One region of the Rothia sp. HMSC036D11 genome, then DNA from elsewhere that is predicted to be linked to it. Evidence: predicted binding sites of a transcription regulator. Region 1 holds the regulator's gene; each other region holds the start of a gene.
The links. Region 1 encodes HrcA, which represses chaperone genes, less so after heat shock. Its sites were predicted from a motif close to TTNGCACTCGNNNNNNNCGAGTGCNAA; they were not measured.
Positions count from the first base shown of each region.

Region 2: groL (chaperonin GroEL) is a predicted target of HrcA. The motif match lies at 1,528-1,554, and genes of this name have one in related genera.
Region 3: groES (co-chaperone GroES) is a predicted target of HrcA. The motif match lies at 1,738-1,764, and genes of this name have one in related genera.

Region 1 covers NZ_KV815315.1:163,588-166,869, reverse strand. Annotated here, with positions in the region: gene dnaJ (molecular chaperone DnaJ) at 1-1,079, opposite strand, end outside; gene hrcA (heat-inducible transcriptional repressor HrcA) at 1,177-2,277, opposite strand; gene HMPREF2958_RS08890 (DUF3097 family protein) at 2,508-3,282, shown strand, end outside.
Region 2 covers NZ_KV815278.1:254,329-257,610, reverse strand. Annotated here, with positions in the region: gene groL (chaperonin GroEL) at 1-1,449, opposite strand, end outside; gene HMPREF2958_RS03335 (LytR C-terminal domain-containing protein) at 1,822-2,373, opposite strand; gene HMPREF2958_RS03330 (DUF3263 domain-containing protein) at 2,515-2,907, opposite strand; gene HMPREF2958_RS03325 (uracil-DNA glycosylase) at 3,009-3,282, shown strand, end outside.
Region 3 covers NZ_KV815312.1:120,936-124,217, forward strand. Annotated here, with positions in the region: gene HMPREF2958_RS07810 (THUMP-like domain-containing protein) at 139-1,701, opposite strand; gene groES (co-chaperone GroES) at 1,832-2,119, shown strand; gene groL (chaperonin GroEL) at 2,249-3,282, shown strand, end outside.

The DNA of each region.
Region 1 (3,282 bases):
CCTTCGTGCAAGTCTTCTCCACGAAGTTCAGCGAATTTTTGGAGCAACTCACGTTGTTCGGAGTTTACATTGGTCGGTGTTGTGACCTGAATACGTACCTGTAGGTCTCCGCGTTTATCGGAGTGAAGGCGGGTAACACCTAAGCCGTTCAAAGTTACGATGTCGCCGCTTTGTGCGCCTTCAGGGATGGTGATCTCTTGAACCCCATCGAAGGTTTCTAAGGGTACGGTGGTTCCTAAAACGGCTGCGACCATAGGAATATTCACCGTTGTGGTGAGATTATCACCATCGCGAACAAAGTATTTATCGCGCTTAACGTTGAGATCAATATAAAGATCGCCATTGGGACCACCATTGAGTCCAGCTTCGCCTTTACCTCGCAGACGTATGCGGGCTCCGTCATTAACACCGGCGGGAACGGTGAAGGTCAGCGGGAGTTTTTCGCCCACACGGCCCTGTCCGTGGCATTCTGGGCAGCGGTGTTTGATGACGGTGCCATATCCCTGACAGCTGGGGCACTCTACCTGCTGCATGACGGTTCCTAGGATGGATTGAACACGGCGCTGCATGAATCCCTGGCCATGACAGGTCTCACAGGTTTCGGGGTGGGTTCCGGGAGCTGTTCCTTCACCTTCACAGGATTTACAAGTGACGGCCGTGTTAAGCTCTACAGTCTTTTCGACGCCAAAAACTGCGTCTTTGAGGGATATTGAGACGTTGATAAGTGCGTCTTGTCCCTGGCGTACGCGGGACGCGGGACCGCTTTGTCCACCGCCTCCGGTAAACATATCGAAAAGATCTTGAAACCCGAAACTTCCTGAGCCGAAGCCGCCAAATCCTCCTGCGCCTCCAGGGAATCCTGCACGACCCTGTTCGTCGCCGGTAGCGTCGTAATTACGGCGTTTCTCGTTATCTGAGAGTACTTCATAGGCGAGGGTTACACGTTTGAACTCCTCGGCTGCCTCTTCGGATGGGTTAACATCGGGGTGCAGTTGACGCGCCTTTTTACGGTACGCTTTTTTAATCTCTTCGGGGCTTGCGTCCTTTGAGACTCCAAGAGTTGAGTAGTGATCGCTCACGTGTTTCTTCTATCCTTTTCGTACCGGAGTGCTCCGGGTATGGTGTCAATATAAAATCTGTAAATTTGTGGGGCTCTGAGGAGTTACCCGCTTGATGTCATGATGCTCGTGTGCCTAAGACATGACCTAGATAGCGAGCTACCGCGTTCACCGCCGCAATGTTACCACGGTAATCCATGCGGACTGGACCCACCACGCCAAGTTTTGCCGTATGCTTCCCCAAGGCGCCTTCATTGTCTGGTAAATGTTGTTTGCCGTATGAAACTACAACGGGTGAATCGTATTCACCAGTGACAATAGAAGCTCCTTGAAGCGCTTGCTCCGTATTCTCGTGACCGATCCTTACACTGTACCCGGCTTCTTGAACCGATGCGTGAGACAGCACGCGAAGCAGCGTAACTTGTTCTTCGAGCGCATCCAAAATGGGAGCTATGCTCGCCGAGAAGTCGTCGTGACTTCGTGCTAGGTTTGAGGTGCCAGAGATCGCGAAGCGAATATCTCGTTCAAAATAAGGCTGTGCTCGCAGATGATCCACGATAACTTCGGTGAGCTCCGGAGAGCGGCCTCGCAACGCTGGATGATGCGCTTCTGGCAACAATGCACTTATGTTTTCGAAAGGTAAACCCTGAAGCATTTTAAGCAGGTTTTCTTTAATCGCTGCAAGAGCTGACACAGTTTCATCATGCGATAAGGCTGTAGTCTCTGGCAGTATCACAGTGACCCGGTGGATTGTGCCAAGATCACTGATAAGCAATGCTAAGAGCGTGCGTGAATCTAGGGGTACGAACTCAAGATGCAAGAGAGTTCCAGCGTTACGTGTTGGGTACTGGATAAGCGCCACCTGATGCGTGAGATGGGCAAGTGTTCGGGTGGCGGCTTCAATCATGTCTTCTACGCTGTGTGCGCTTTCAAGAATTTGCCGTAACGCCGAAACTTGGGTTGCAGAGAGAGCACGCGGCGCGGCTAGAGCATCGACGAAGAACCTGTATCCCTGCTCTGTAGGAATACGCCCAGCGCTGGCGTGCGGTGCACTCAAAAGCCCCTGTTCTTCTAAAGCTGCCATATCATTGCGTATCGTGGCACTGGATACTTGAAGATGGTGGCGCTGTGCCAGCGTCTTTGAACCTATGGGTTCGCCTGTGCGCACGTAGTCTTCAACGATTGCCTGCAATATGCGCATGCGGCGTTCGTGTGACATGGTACTCCTTGCGACCCTATCGGTGGTTAATAATCTGGAAAAGCATAATCTGGCACTCTTGTTGAGAGAGTGCTAAAAACTACTTTTATCATAGCCGGGTAACCCCTAGCGGTACTAGTCTTTCGCCAGAAGCGAGTTATCAATACTTTAGAATTGGATGGGTTCTGCCAAAAGCTAACCTGCGGAAACCAGGCAATATCCGTGGTGCCGTTGTACGAAGGATGCAAGATATGAGTGAACGATACGCTTGGGGTGCACAAGATCTATCACGTGCCTCAATAAATAACAGGCCTACTCCTCCTCGTCGGGTCGAGCTAAAACGCGGGATGGTCCTTGAGGATCTTAACGGGTGGGTTGGCGAAGTAGTGCATGCCGAACGTATTGGTGGAGAAATATTTTTCGGGCTTGAAGACGCTCACGGACGGGTCAAAAATTTTCCTTTAGGAATCGGGTACTTTCTTGAGGGCGAACCGGTTGAGATTGTTGCCCCAACACCACGAAAGACCTCAGGGCGCAAAATTTCTCGTTCTGGTTCAGTAGCAGTTGAAAACGCTCCAGCACGGGTGGCGCGCGCATCCAGAATCTGGGTTGAGGGGCTTCATGATGCGGAACTCGTCGAGAAAGTGTGGGGCCATGATCTGCGGGTTGAAGGTATTGTGGTCGAGCCCCTTCATGGTGTTGATGATTTAGCAACTGCCGTTAAAGAGTTCTCCCCCGGTCCAGAGCGACGACTTGGAATTCTTGTGGATCATCTTCTGAAAGGCACCAAGGAAGAACGTGTTGTGGCGGAGGCTTTAGCTGTTCCCGGCGCTGCTGGAAATATTAAGATTGTGGGGCACCCTTTCATTGATATTTGGCAGGCCGTCAAGCCGCAGGTTCTCGGAATTCCGGCATGGCCGCAGGTGCCTCGAGGTGAGGACTGGAAGAAAGGAATTCTACGTCGGTTGGGACAGCCACATCAAAACCAGGAAGACGTGGCAAACGCCTGGAAACGTATTCTTTCCC
Region 2 (3,282 bases), on a different contig from region 1:
GTACTCGCCGGTTGCAGCGTTCAGGCCGGTGCCCTCGGGCAGAGAACGAACCTTATCGACCACCACGCCGGGCTCAAGACCAGCGTTCGTTGCGATCTGCTTCAGCGGCGCATCGATAGCCACGCGCACGATGTTTGCGCCGGTTGCCTCGTCACCCTTCAGGTCGAGCTTATCGAAGACCTTCGCGCCCGCCTGAATCAGTGCCACGCCGCCGCCGGGGACGATACCCTCTTCAACGGCTGCCTTTGCGTTGCGCACAGCATCCTCAATGCGGTGCTTGCGTTCCTTCAGCTCAACCTCGGTTGCCGCGCCAGCCTTGAGCACAGCCACACCACCGGCGAGCTTTGCTAGGCGCTCCTGCAGCTTCTCGCGGTCGTAGTCGGAATCGGAGTTTGCGATCTCGGCGCGAATCTGTGCCACGCGGCCCTCAAGTGCGGCGGCGTCGCCAGCGCCCTCAATAATGGTGGTCTCATCCTTGGTGACAACAACCTTGCGTGCCTTACCCAGCATCTCAAGGGTTGCAGTATCCAGAGACAGGCCAACCTCTTCGGTAATAACCTGGCCGCCGGTGAGGATCGCAATATCAGCCATCATAGCCTTGCGACGGTCACCGAAACCGGGTGCCTTCACGGCAACGGACTTGATGGAGCCGCGCATCTTGTTCAGCACGAGCAGTGCCAGAGCCTCGCCCTCAACATCCTCGGCGATAATCAGCAGCGGCTTGCCGGACTGCATGACCTTCTCAAGAACGGGAACCAGATCTTTCACGTTCGAGATCTTCTGGTTGACCACCAGGATGTAGGGGTCTTCCAGCACGGCTTCCTGACGCTCGGGGTCGGTCACGAAGTAGCCGGAGAGGAAGCCCTTATCGAAGCGCATACCCTCGGTGAGTTCCAGATGCAGGCCGAAGGTGTTGGATTCCTCAACGGTAATCACGCCTTCCTTGCCGACCTTCTCCATAGCCTGAGCAATCAGCTTACCGATCTCCTGATCGCCCGCAGAGATGGATGCGGTTGCCGCGATCTCTTCCTCAGTCTCAACCTCTTTCGCGGAGTCGAGCAGAGTCTTGGTGACCTCCTCAACAGCCTTCTCAATACCGCGCTTGAGGCTCAGCGGGTCAGCACCAGCAGCCACGTTGCGCAGGCCCTCACGCACGAGCGCCTGAGCGAGCACGGTTGCGGTGGTGGTACCGTCACCTGCGATATCGTCGGTCTTCTTGGCTACCTCTTTGACGAGTTCGGCGCCAATCTTTTCATAGGGGTCTTCAAGCTCGATCTCTTTGGCGATGGAAACACCGTCGTTGGTGATCGTGGGTGCGCCCCACGACTTCTCAAGCACGACGTTGCGGCCACGGGGGCCAAGAGTTACCTTAACGGCATCGGCTAGAGTGTTCAGTCCGCGCTCTAGACCGCGGCGAGCTTCTTCATCAAAAGCAATAAGTTTTGCCATGTGGCGATATCCCTCCTGGACGTATCGAATGGAGCGCTCAGGTTTTCCGGTCTGCCGAAGCAGATTTCGACACCGGTTTTAGCACCTGAAGGCGCCGAGTGCTAAAAACAATTTTGGCACTTGGTGCGCCCGAGGGCAAACATTTTGAGCACCGAATTTAGCTTAATCGCCCTCAGCGCATTCTTGAGGCGCGCGAAAAGCCGCGATGGGGTGAACGGGTACGGCTTCGCGTGCGAATGCCCAGAGCGGAAACACCAGTTTCGAGCACCAGGCGATGTTATGTGCGAGCGCATAAGGCTCATAGAACGTGTCCGAAACTAGCGGGGATGATAAGCGGCACCGCAAACCGCGGTCTCAAGCCGATTGATACCGTTAGCTGTAGTCGGTGGCGAGCACCACCACAATATCGTTCTCGCCCAGAATCGAGGTGTCTGAACTCTCCTGAACCGTCGTGATGTTCAGGGTTTTCGCAATAGCTTCGGCCTGCGACTTCTTAGCCTCGTCCTTGTAGTAGACCGTGCTGGACTGCGGCGGGGTGCCCGACCAGTTTGCGGTTTCGGTAATCGTGTAACCCTCAAGCGCGGCGCTTGCCTTGGCCGCAGACCCGCCGGGTGCGGATGCATTATAGACCGCCACGTTCGCATCCTTAGCCTGCTCGGATGCCGAGGCAGAGGGCGACGATGATTCCGAAGGCGAGGCGGGGGCACTGTAGCTCTTGGCACGTGCGGCGGCCTCGGGCGAGCTGCTGCGCGGGTGGTTAATGTACATGGCGCCGCCAATCACGAGCGATAAAATACCGGCGACGACAACGGGAATAATGCCTTTGGGGCTCTTGGAAGGGTCGTCAATCACACCGCGGTATGTTCCACGGCGGGCGGTATTCTCGTCGATGTCGTCGAATTCATCGTGCGGGTATTGGCTCATGACTTCCCTAGGTTGAGTAATAGATGTACCGCTCTGCGCGGTGGAGCCCTGCCAAAGCTCTCTCTTACAGGGTACCGTATGGGGCTTTATCCGTCCTGTTCAGAACAGCGTGCGCTCATGCACACATCAGTGCGGCTGCCTCTAGCTGCGGTCGCGAACCTCGCGCAGGCGGTGCATCAGGATGGGTTCGGCGGCGATCACACGCTGGCTATCGATCATCGTGTTGAGCTTCTGGTAGTAGGCGATCGGGGTGAGCCCGAGCGCGGTAATCGCCTTCTCTTTGGTGCCCTGATACTTCCAGTGCCGTTTTTCCAGGGCGATCATGGCACGCTCTAAATCGGTGAGGGCGGATTTTCGCGTGTTCTCAGTTTTTCCGCCGGTTTCGCGGGTCTCAGAAGTGCCGGGGGCAGAAGACGCAGGCTGTGTTGTGGGGCCGGTTTCAGAGCTATCGGCGGGGACTGCCGCTGCGGGTTCGGCTGCTTCGGAGCCGCCAGCAGGCGAAGGTTCGGGGGTTTCCGAAGAAGGTATCGGCATCTGGATTCCTGACGAACATAGGTGGTCTACATGAACACTTTAGAGTATGTTGGTTGAAGTCACCGTGTTATTAGAGTCAAATTTTCTCAGGGAGTATTTTCATGACGAACCCGCCGCTGACCGACATTATGAGCGAAGACTGGGCGCAGGCCCTCGCGCCCGTCGAAGATAAAATCCACGCCATGGGCGAGTTTTTACGCACCGAACACGCGGCGGGACACCGAACTTTTCCCACAGGTCAGAATATTTTCCGCACATTCTCACGCCCCATGAACGAGGTCAAGGTGCTGATCGTGGGGCAAGACCCCTACCCCACCCCCGGGAACGCGATGGGGCTTTCGTTCTCGGTGCAGCGGGATATGCCCCTGCCGAAAT
Region 3 (3,282 bases), on a different contig from region 1:
TATTTTACGGTGTTGGTGACCACAACAACGCTTTTTCGAGTGCGTATGAACTAAATACGACACGAACATGAAGTATCTGACATAAAACGTCACACACCGTCATCGCAATTTTGCAGATGCGTCACCCTCATAAACCCGCTAGACCGCAGAATTCTTAGTATCCGAGCTGGAGACGTGCGCTGCATCAGAAAAGTCTACAGGCCGCACATGCCACCCGATGCGCCGTGCCTGCTGCCCAGACCCCACTCGCGTAAACACTAAAGTCGCCGGGTTATAGCCCTGATTCTTCGCGGCCTTCTTACCTGATTTCTTGCCCGCACCGCCTGCCAGCAGGGTCGCACGCAATTTCTCGGGCACCAGATCAACGCCGCGTTTCTTGATCGTCAAAGCCGTAAAACCGCGCTCGCGCACCCACTTTTTGAGCTGTTTCTCATGCACCGGGATTTCCTCAAGAACCTCATAACACTGTGCCAGCGGACTCTGAACAGCTTCTACCGCCGTGAGGTACGCCAGGTGCGGATCAATCAGGTTCGCCCCAAGCTCTTGGGCTAACTCCTGCACCAGATGCGCCCGCACTACCGCGCCGGAAGGCTCATAGAGGTACTCACCGGGGGAGGGGAACCGGGTTTGCTTTTCATCAACAGGGGTTACTTGCTCCGCAGAATAGGGACTACTCAGCGTGGTTTTGTGAATGCGCAGGCCCTTGTCTTCAGCCTGTCCCGTCGCCTCCTGCCGCAGCACCGTGACCGTGCGTGCAACACCCTCCTGAGCCAAAGCGTTAAACCAAAGCACCAACTCCACGAGAGAGTCCTCATGCTCAACCCACTGCGCCGTGACACGCGGATGCGGGTTCGCCTCACTACGAATATCCTCAGGGCGCGCAATAGCCTCATGCGGCATCCCCGGACCAAGTTTGACACCCATTGGCATACCGGTTTTGGCCAGATCCACCACGAACGAAAGCGGTGGAGAATAGGCTTCGGGATCAAAAATACGTTCTGTACGGGATTTTATAACTCCGGTCAGATCACGTCTGGCCGGATCAAGCCATATGCCTTGTACCGCCTCGCCGGTGCCATCACGAAAACTCTCCGGATCAAAATTCGTCACATCACCGACCACAACCCGCGAACCCGAAAAATCCGCCAGATTTGCGGCAGCAAAAGATGCCGTCAACGGGTCAAGCTCCACAGAAACAGTCGCTAAGGATGCGCGCGCGAACTCCAACGAATCCGCGCCAATACCGCATCCCAGATCGGCAACCGAGCGAACCCCGGCACGGGCAAACACGGCCGCGTGCTCGGCAGCAACAACCGGTCGAGTCGCCTGCTGCGCGCCGTGCTCGGTCAAAAACATAGTGCGCGCCCTATCGCCGAACTTTGACAGCGCCCGAGTGCGCGCCTTAACAAGGCCGAGAATATTGGCGGTTTCATCGGGCGTGAACCCCTGCGCCCGCAGCCGCGTAACCTGTTCGAGCGAGTGCTCTTGACTATAGGGGAAAAGCGCATCCGCGGCATCTAACGCCTGCCGGGTAAAAGGCAGCTCGGGCGGCAATGCAAACGGCGGCGGGGGCACAAAATCAACCATAGGCTTAAGTGTAGTGGCATGAGCATATGCAGAAGGTTTGGAGGCTGCAGCAGGTTCACGGGGCGCTCGCGTATTATCCTGTGCGCGAAACGCCGCCCTCGAAACGGCGCGCATTCTTGACCGGGTGCCGCCGGGATTCTAAAGTTGAATTTAGCACTCGAAGCGGTGCAGTGCTAAACGCCCAGGCACTAGGGCTAAACCGCTTCACAAATTCTTAAAAAGCTGACTAACAAGGAGCATACCTATGGCTATTAAGCCCCTCGAAGACCGAGTAGTTGTCAAACTAGAGCAGGCTGAGCAGACCACCGCATCCGGTCTGGTTATTCCCGAAACTGCAAAGGAGAAGCCGCAGGAGGCTCGCGTAGTAGCCGTGGGTCCCGGTCGTGTGGACGATAAGGGCAACCGCGTTCCCGTCGATATCGCCGAAGGTGACGTAGTCGTGTTCTCCCGCTATGGCGGTACCGAGGTCAAGTACCAGGGCGAGGAATACCTGATTCTCTCCGCTCGTGACGTTCTGGCGATCGTCGACTAACTTCGCATATATGCAGGATGCGCCGCCGGTTTCTCGCGCGGCGCATCCGCTATACCTGACCTGGATTTGGCGCATGTGCGCCTTCTACGATATCGAACGCTCACAACCCTCAAGGAGTAGCGAATATTCATGGCTAAACAGCTTGAATTCAACGATGCCGCCCGTAAGTCCCTGCAGGCCGGCGTCGATAAACTCGCCGATGCGGTCAAGGTTACCCTCGGCCCACGCGGGCGCAATGTTGTGCTCGATAAACAGTGGGGTGCACCGGTTATCACGAATGATGGTGTCTCGATCGCCCGCGAAGTTGAGCTTGAAGACCCCTATGAAAACTTGGGCGCGCAGCTCGCTAAAGAGGTAGCCACCAAGACTAACGACGTTGCCGGTGACGGTACGACTACCGCAACCGTGCTGGCGCAGGCACTCGTGAATGAGGGGCTGCGCAACGTAACAAGCGGTGCGGCACCTGCGGAGGTGAAACGTGGCATTGAGGCCGCCGTTGAGAAGGTCTCCGAGCGTCTGCTTCAGGACGCCCGCGAGGTACAGGGTCCGGAAGTTGCGCATGTTGCCGCTATTTCGGCTCAGTCCGACCAGATCGGCGAGCTTTTGGCATCTGCTTTTGAGAAGGTCGGTCAGGACGGCGTCATTACTATCGAGGACGGCTCCTCCACTGAGATTGAGCTTGACATTACCGAGGGTATGCAGTTCGACAAGGGCTACCTTTCGCCTTCGTTCGTGACCGATGCCGAGCGTGGCGAAGCGGTTCTTGAAGATAGCCTCATTCTGCTCTACCAGGGTAAGATCTCCACTGTTGCCGAGATTATGCCTCTGCTGGAGAAGGTCGTACAGGCGAAGAAACCGCTGACTATTATCGCCGAAGACGTTGATGGTGAAGCACTGTCCACCCTCGTGGTAAATAAGCTCCGCGGAACTCTCGACGTTGTGGCGCTTAAGGCTCCCGGGTTCGGCGATCGCCGCAAGGCTATTATGCAGGATCTCGCCATTCTGACCGGCAGCATCGTGATTACCCCCGAACTGGGTATCGACCTGGCCCAGGCAACTCTCGAAGAAACCGGTTCGGCGCGCCGCGTGACCGTCACCAAGAACACCACCACGATTGTGGACGGCGGTGGCAGCAAGGAAGCGGTTGAAGACCGTGTGCAGCA